2 regions of the Aeribacillus sp. FSL K6-1121 genome follow, and region 1 is predicted to be linked to the other one. Evidence: a T-box and tRNA genes for the amino acid it is inferred to sense, from the RefSeq annotation. Region 1 holds a T-box; the other holds one or more tRNA genes.

The links. A T-box is a leader RNA that pairs with one kind of tRNA and senses whether it is charged. The one in region 1 lies ahead of NSQ61_RS01675 (valine--tRNA ligase), so its partner is inferred to be a tRNA-Val.
Region 2: it encodes a tRNA-Val, which carries the amino acid that the T-box ahead of NSQ61_RS01675 (valine--tRNA ligase) is inferred to sense. The anticodon was not compared.

What each region holds. Positions count from the first base shown of each region.
Region 1 is NZ_JBBOPS010000001.1:335,230-339,563, forward strand. It holds gene hemL (glutamate-1-semialdehyde 2,1-aminomutase) at 1-87, shown strand, start outside; gene spoVID (stage VI sporulation protein D) at 221-1,363, shown strand; gene ysxE (spore coat protein YsxE) at 1,437-2,450, shown strand; gene NSQ61_RS01670 (hypothetical protein) at 2,469-2,660, opposite strand; T-box leader at 2,807-3,029, shown strand; gene NSQ61_RS01675 (valine--tRNA ligase) at 3,083-4,334, shown strand, end outside.
Region 2 is NZ_JBBOPS010000001.1:3,041,162-3,045,495, forward strand. It holds gene NSQ61_RS14740 (MerR family transcriptional regulator) at 1-14, shown strand, start outside; gene NSQ61_RS14745 (tautomerase family protein) at 93-311, opposite strand; tRNA gene NSQ61_RS14750 (tRNA-Gly) at 829-900, opposite strand; tRNA gene NSQ61_RS14755 (tRNA-Lys) at 906-981, opposite strand; tRNA gene NSQ61_RS14760 (tRNA-Gln) at 1,337-1,411, opposite strand; tRNA gene NSQ61_RS14765 (tRNA-Tyr) at 1,520-1,604, opposite strand; tRNA gene NSQ61_RS14770 (tRNA-Thr) at 1,617-1,689, opposite strand; tRNA gene NSQ61_RS14775 (tRNA-Val) at 1,785-1,860, opposite strand; tRNA gene NSQ61_RS14780 (tRNA-Glu) at 1,862-1,936, opposite strand; gene NSQ61_RS14785 (response regulator transcription factor) at 2,773-3,411, shown strand; gene NSQ61_RS14790 (hypothetical protein) at 3,594-3,995, shown strand; gene NSQ61_RS14795 (hypothetical protein) at 4,165-4,334, shown strand, end outside.

The sequences.
Region 1 (4,334 bases):
GGAATGTTTCTGTCAACAGAGCATTCGGATGAAGATATTGAAAAAACAATAGAAGCATGTGAAAAAGCTTTTTCGGTTTTGAGATAACGAGCTAAAAGGACTAGCTTCTGATTGAAGCTGGTCCTTTTATTTTTGTTTCCCGTGCATATTTTGTCATCCTCCTTCATACATCTTTAATGGCACGATAAATTAGATTGATTGGAGAAAGGAGGAAGTCCGCATGTCCATTGAAGAAACGTCCGTTTTACGATTTTCGGTAGAGGAATCGGTCTTGTTTCGCCATCATTTTCAACCTTCTGAACTATTGTCCATTTCACTGGAACCTGACATCTCAATTGAAGAACATGATGGATATGTAACGATAAAAGGTGCTCTAGAGCTTTCCGGAGAATACAAATTCGATGGAGAGGAGCAACAGAATGATAAACTTCTTCAAACCTCCTCCATCGCCCGTTATATACAAAATGTAGAAGCGAGAAATGACGGTGTAATGGAATTTAGACACGAGCTTCCGGTCGATATTACAATACCGAAAAAAAGAATTGCCAATTTAGAAGAGGTGTTTGTGGCGATTGAATCATTTGATTATGATTTTCCGGAAGCAAATGGTTTAAAGCTTATAGCTGATCTATCCATTTACGGAATTCGAGAAGAGCAGGCGGAAGAAACTGCTGCAAATGAAGTGGACGAGATCATAGATGCTGAAGCGGAAATCTCATCCGTTCGACAGTCTGATGAAAGGGAAGAAGATGAAACCGAATCAACGATCAAAGAAAATCGTTTCAACGATGAACCAATCAACAAAGCGGAAAATATTGAAAAAGACAATGAACAGAAAAGTCTTAATGAATATTTCGAATTCGATACAGCCGAACGCGATCAAAATGAGCAAATCGAACATGATCGTGATGCTGTTCAAAAGGATGACAATGAAGAGACGGCAGACATTGTTTTTATGATGCCATTAAAGAGAGAAGAAGAAACGGAAACGGATTACGATACATTCACTGTTGAAGCGAAGAAAAATCAAGTCAGTTTGGAAGAGAAAGGCCGCATTGAAGAAGAAAAGCCAGTGATCAATAAAATTTCCAATTATGTCGAAAAAGACGATGAAGAAAAAGAATCTGTAAGGAAAAATGATAACACCTTATATTTAACAAAATTGTTTACGAAAAATGAAGAAGAAGAATTTTCTAAATTAAGAATGTACATTGTCCAGCAGGGAGACTCGCTCGAAAATATTTGCGAACGCTACAACATTACGCTCCAGCAGCTCAATCGAGTAAATCAATTTCACCATGATAAAGAGATTAGTGAAGGAGACATTTTATATATCCCGGTTCTTGAAACACAACAAACGTAATTTTTGCAAGCGGCTTGAGAGGGATCAAACCAGCTCAAGCTTTTCTTTATTTTCTTTAAAGGCGAGTGGGAAGATGAGCGATGATCTGAAAACGGCCATGAGGATTTTGCAGCATTATCCAATCAAACCGATTTATTTAGAGAAAAAAACAAAAAATGTCTTGAAAATTCATTGTGAAAAAAGAACATATGCTTTAAAACGAACAACGATTAAAAAGCAAAGAAACATTCTAAAATTATATTCAATTTTTCACGACTTTCCATATTTAGGAATCGTGCCGATTTATAGGACAACGAACGGAAATGTGTTTGTTAATGACTCAACGCAATCGTTTTATTTAATGCCTTGGATGGAAGGTTCAATCGTTGATGAAAAAAATGCCTCAATCCTTTTTTACCACTTAGCGAAACTCCATAAAAAAACAAAACAGGAAATCAACATACCTGAAGTTCAGCTCGAAAAAGTGTATCAACAGATTCAGAACAAGTGGAAGAGAAATTTCAACCTGCTGGAAGCATTTATGGAACAAATCGAAAAAAAATGGTATATGTCGCCTTTTGAATTGGCGGTCTTCAGTTATTATTTTGAAACGAGGCAAGCCATCTTATTTGCTGAAGCGAAGCTTGATGAGTGGTATAACGAAATAAAGCAATCCCCTCACATGCGAATTGCACTGAACAAAGTAAATGTCTCCTTATCTCATTTTCTGTTAGATCCAAAAGGGAAAATTTATTTTATTAATATGGAAGATGCAGCATTTGCTACTCCAATTTATGACCTTTTCTTAATGTTTATGAACCTCTCCGAAGCGGAACCAACCGTTAGTGATCAAAATGTGCAATATATATCAGATTACGAAAAAGTGCTTCCTTTAACAAAAACTGAGAGATTGCTGTTGGTAAGCTATTTATCTTATCCAGCCAAATTATTAAAGCTTGTCCGGCAATATCAAAAAAAGAAAAGCGAAAAGGGAGAATTAGAATATTGCAAACAGCTGTTAAGAGCATACTGGCAAATGAAAAATACCGGGTACATTGCTTTAAAATGGAATGAAAAACTAGAAAACGATTCATTGGCATCAGAATGAATGGGGGATCTGTCAGCTTTAACCCCGTTCCATATACAACGCGGCTGCTAGAAATAGTAAAATGGCTAATAAAATAATATCAAACATAGTTGGTAAAAGGATTGTTCGAATTCCCTGAAAAATCATTAAAGGAACGATGAACTGTTCAAGAGTAGATCGGAATTGTTTAATAAACGATTGAATATAGTATGGTTTTATTTTTTTTCTCATGTTGATCACCTTCAACTTTGTTAATTTATATTATGAAATAAAGAACATTTTGTGATTTTTGTTTAAAGGTTAAGGAAGATGGGGAAAATATTGACGAAAAAAACAATTTTTTAGTACTATTAAATATAGAAATTTATATAGTTTGTGAAAATGTGTTGAAGGGGAGTAGTACAACGAACGACTCCTTCCAGAGAGGGAAATCGCAAGCTGGAAGATTTCCTAGGAGATCCCGTTGGAAAGTCGCCCTGGAGCAGCTTCCTTGAAAGCTTTTAGTAAAGGGAGCCGGCATTAGCCGTTACCTGAAAGAAGTGCACAGACGTATCTGTGAAAAAAGGTGGTACCGCGAAAACATCTCCTTTCGTCCTTTTAGGATGGAAGGAGTTTTTATATTTTAGAATGAAAATAAGGAGGTTTTCATAAATATGTCGAATTCACAAATCACTCTTTCCCCAAAATACGATCCGAAAACGGTTGAAGAGGATCGGTATGCATTTTGGCTCGAGGGAAAATTTTTTGAAGCAAAAGATGATGAGGGGAAAACTCCTTTCACGATCGTTATTCCTCCGCCAAACGTCACCGGTAAGCTTCACCTTGGACATGCATGGGATACAACTCTTCAAGATATTATTACCCGAATGAAGCGAATGCAAGGGTACGATGTTTTGTGGCTGCCAGGGATGGATCATGCGGGAATCGCCACACAAGCCAAGGTGGAAGCAAAACTGCGCGAAGAAGGGAAAAGTCGGTATGATCTCGGGCGGGAAAAATTTGTAGAAGAAACATGGAAATGGAAGGAAGAATATGCAGACCATATTCGCAAACAATGGGCAAAATTAGGCCTAGGTCTTGACTACACAAGAGAGAGGTTCACCCTTGATGAAGGTCTTTCAAAAGCTGTAAGAGAGGTTTTTGTATCGCTTTATAAAAAAGGTCTTATTTACCGAGGAGAGTACATTATTAACTGGGATCCGGTGACAAAAACAGCCCTTTCCGATATCGAAGTCATTTATAAAGAAGTGAAAGGGGCACTTTATCATTTAAAATATCCGCTGGCTGATGGATCCGGATATATTGAAGTCGCGACCACTCGCCCGGAAACGATGCTTGGGGATACAGCAGTGGCAGTTCATCCTGATGATGATAGGTATAAGCATTTAATCGGAAAAACAGTGAAGCTGCCAATAACAGGACGGGAAATTCCGATCGTCGCAGATGAATATGTCGATATGGAATTCGGTTCAGGAGCAGTAAAAATAACTCCTGCACACGATCCGAACGACTTTGAAATCGGAAACCGCCACAATTTAGAAAGAATATTAGTCATGAATGAAGACGGGACAATGAATGAAAAAGCGGGAAAATATGAAGGAATGGATCGCTTTGAATGCCGGAAGCAGTTGGTGAAAGACCTGCAGGAGGAAGGAATTTTATTTAAAATTGAAGAGCATATCCATTCCGTAGGCCATAGTGAACGAAGCGGAGCAGTTATCGAGCCGTATTTATCAACTCAATGGTTTGTGAAAATGAAGCCTTTGGCCGAAGCTGCTTTGAACCTTCAGAAAACAGAAGGGAAAGTTCATTTTATTCCTGAACGATTTGAAAAAACGTATTTGCATTGGCTGGAAAACATTCGCGACTGGTGTATTTCCCGTCAGTTATGGTGGGGACATCGCA
Region 2 (4,334 bases), 2.7 Mb from region 1:
TTGACCGACTTTAGGCAAATGAAAAAACTTCACCTCCCCTTTTCCAATTGGGGAGGTCATTTTTTATCTTTGAATTACAGGATGATGGATATTCATTCAGCTCCCATTTTCCCGAAACCTTCCCCAAATTTTATCGAGTGAAGTGTTCCGCCGGAAGCCCAATTATCTCTTTCATATTCATCGAAAACTACTGTAACCCATTCTTCTTTCACGTTTAGTATTTGCGCTGCTGCTTTTGTTATTGCCTCAGTAAACTGCTGTTTCTGTTCTGCGGTTCTTCCTTTAGCCAGCTTTACGTTGATAAAAGGCATCGAATCACACCCCCTTTAAGCCATTTGAATTTATAAATGGTGTCGAAATTTATTCGTCCTCATCCGGATCTGTGCTATTTCAAAAAATGAAACAAGACAGAAGTTTGTCGATATACTTCGTCACAACGCCCGTAAAAACCTTTGCTGGGCAGTCATTGTATGCAAATGTTTTACACAAATCATCCTCTACAGCAACAATCTTCTGGAAAAGAGACTAATTTTTAAAATCAACCAAAAAATCATTTAGGTCATGGTTCCATTTCGGAACAACCGCATTACCATTCTTAAATGGAAAAATACAATTCGCCTTCAATGGTATATCCAAATTTAAAAGGCTGTTATGGGACTAAAAAGGCGAATGCTCCTGCATATAGTCTATTACATTATTTTGAGATTCAAAAGCGAGGATTAGATATAATCGAAGGATTAGTAACATTTCAAATAAAAAATCCTGACAATTTCTTGTCAGGAATTAAGTTCATCTTATTTTATAAAGTTTTCCCCGTTGAATTTAAAAAGCGGAAGACGGGACTCGAACCCGCGACCCCCACCTTGGCAAGGTGGTGTTCTACCACTGAACTACTTCCGCACAAATGGTGAGCCATGGAGGATTCGAACCTCCGACCCTCTGATTAAAAGTCAGATGCTCTACCGACTGAGCTAATGGCTCATAAAAAATTTTTTCTTCTAATCCATTTTTCATTTGTCAGATGTCCCTTCCTCTTCCTGATTTTTCGAGGATGCTGGATGCGTCGGGACAACTCGTCGCCTATTCGATGAAGCCTTGCTCGTTGCTCTACCGACTGAGCTAATGGCTCATAAAAAAATTTTTTTCTTCTAATCCATTTTAAAATTTGTCAGATGTCCCTTCCTCTTCCTGATTTTTCGAGGATGTTAGATGCGTCGGGACAACTCGCTGCTTATTCGACGAGGCTTCGCCCTTTGTAAAATCTAGTTAAATCTTACTTTCTATCTAACATTTTTACAAAAAAAAGAACAGACATGAACTGTCTTTTTATAATAAATGGCTGGGCTAGCTGGATTCGAACCAGCGCATCACGGAGTCAAAGTCCGTTGCCTTACCGCTTGGCTATAGCCCAATATCACCATTCATCTCTTGACTAATTATATTGTACCAATAAAAAAATCACTTTATACAACATTTTGTTGTTTAATGTGATTTCAATGTTTCATAACATTCTTCGGCATGGTGGAGGGGGACGGATTCGAACCGCCGAACCCTAAGGGAGCGGATTTACAGTCCGCCGCGTTTAGCCACTTCGCTACCCCTCCGATTATTAAAAATGCCGGCGAGAGGAATCGAACCCCCAACCTACTGATTACAAGTCAGTTGCTCTACCAATTGAGCTACACCGGCGCAATAAATACTTTAAATCACACTCAGTTTTTACCTTTGTTTAAATTGTTATGCCAAACTCATTAAACTTGCTTAAGAAAAGCTTGTTTAGTACATGGTGGAGGATGACGGGATCGAACCGCCGACCCCTTGCTTGTAAGGCAAGTGCTCTCCCAGCTGAGCTAATCCTCCATGGTGACCCGTACGGGATTCGAACCCGTGTTACCGCCGTGAAAGGGCGGTGTCTTAACCACTTGACCAACGGGCCAATAACATCATTATCAAAAAGACAAATTAAATTATATATAACAATTTACTTTTTGTCAATTATAAAATCATTTTTCCTTCACAAGTTTTTTATTAAGCAATCGACGAGTATTAGTATAGAGAAAAAATGGTTTATTGTCAATATGAAGATTGAGCCAAGCATTTGCAGGAGGGATTCCATAATAATGCATACAAATGATAAAGATAGCCCCAAAGTAATTCCCCAGTCCTACTTAATCTCTTCAATGCTTGATGGATAAGGGTTTTCACTTTATTTTTTAGGTACATGGTACGGTCACGTGGGCTTCGTTTATTGTTCTCGTGATCTTTTCGATGTAGTGTTTGAATGGGCTTCTTGAGATTTTTTCCATCTTTCTACTTGTCCAATAAGCGTTTTGATGGCTAACTTTTTCTAATGCTGCCACCAAGGCCGTCATCATCGCACCGGTACCTTGATCCACCCAGTTCCGCCCATTTTCAAATGTTTCGCAAACACACTCATCGTTCTTTCTGTACTCTCCATTGGACGCATTCCGGTCATGTCTATTCCTTTTTCTCTCAGCTATTTCTGGATTTGCTATAAAAAACCTCCTTATATCTATTCTTGAGGAGATTATCTCATAATCTTACAGAGTCTAGAAGATTGGCTAAATTTGACGCTTACTTTTAAGGGGAAACGTTCCAAAAAAGGTTAAAATTATAAAAATCAGAAACAATTCTGAGAGATCTGACGTTTTAATAAGTAGAAAGTCCTTCACTAGAAGTTATGTCCGATATTTCGAATTATCCATGTTTTTTAAGGCAACGAGCGTGAAGAGAGGTGTAAAAAGGTGCGTTATGAAAAAAATACGTGTACTGTTGATTGAGAAAGACAAAGATGAGTTGTTAAAAATTTGCTCTAGCGTTAAAAATGAGACCGACATAGAAATAGTAGGAGTCACGTGCGAGCTGAAATGTTTAAGTGATTTTATTAACCGTATACATGTGAATATTGTACTAATGAATATCAGATTAGTAAAAGATACAGAAAAAATCAAAGTAATAAAATCTGTTACTGAAAAAACAAAAGCACAGCTGATTATTTTAAATGATCAGATTGACAATCGATTGATTTTTGAAGCTTTTATTGCCGGGGCAATCTGTTACATAGACAAATCCTATAATCATATTCCAAATGTAATACGCTTAGCGTATCAAAAATGGTCACTTAAAAGTGCTTATGTTGAATCTGTTATCCGTAAGGAGTTTTGTCGCTTAAGACAACTAGAGATCCACTATATGAAGGAGAGATTAACACAAACAGAACAAAAAATATTAAAGCTGATTGCTGAAGGCTATAAGCAAAAACAAATAGCAGAAATATTAATGGTAGAAATTAATACAATAAAAAAGCACATTACTAATATTTTGAAAAAGACGGGGGAAAAAAGAAGCAAAGAAGCAGCCCGAAAGGCCCGGGAATGGGGGTTAATTTAAAAGGTGGCAAGAAAATTTGGGACTTTTTTCAAATGTGGATTCTACTCTATCATAAGTTTAGGTGATCACCGTTCTGTATTGTTAGAAAATGTGAACTGTAAAAACAGGTAGCTAGCACCTTACTCGAAGGATTCTCGCGGGAATTCAGGAATTTTAATGCGGAAAAACGAGGAGGGTTTTATGTGAAAAAAAAATGGTTAAAAATTGCTTTAACTTCTATTCTAGCTGTAGGAGCATTAGTGCCTGTTGCATCAGCTGCTAACTACAAATTTCATTTTGATGTGACAACAAACTTTTTAACTGGACGTGCTTATACTAACTATGCATGGAAATTTACAGATAAAGAGAATCCAGTTGTTAAGATTACTAGTATAGATTCGAATTGGACAGCAGGAGTAAGAATGGAAAATTCGGAAGGTGCGAAAAGAAGTAGTAATCTTTATACTAAAAAGGCTGGTAATTACACATTAACAAATAATGGAGCTAAGGCCAGTTATAAGTACCGTTTGAAAATCTGGAAAGAAAAAGGAGGTAAATTTGACCGCTTTACGATGAAAGGGAAATGGAACCCAGATACGTATTAACTTAACTCTTTCAATTTCGATTCCGTAGCATATCGCATTTCTGCAATGTAGAAATGCGATATGCTTTTAAAGTAGTTTTGATAGTTATCAATCAGAAAGCGAGTGAAAGATAATGCTCTTACTGGAATTAAAAAGGGGTTTATTGAATAAGTGCATGTTAGTTTCCTGTATGTTTGCTCTTGTATTAATATTTTTGACAGCTTATGACAGGTATTTGTATGATGTTTTATTTTTTGACCCCGAAGCTCCTGATATACGAGGTAATCATCAAGCGATTCAAGATATTATAGGTGAAATACACAACAAATATAATATTTGGGAGAGCAGTTTTTCATACAT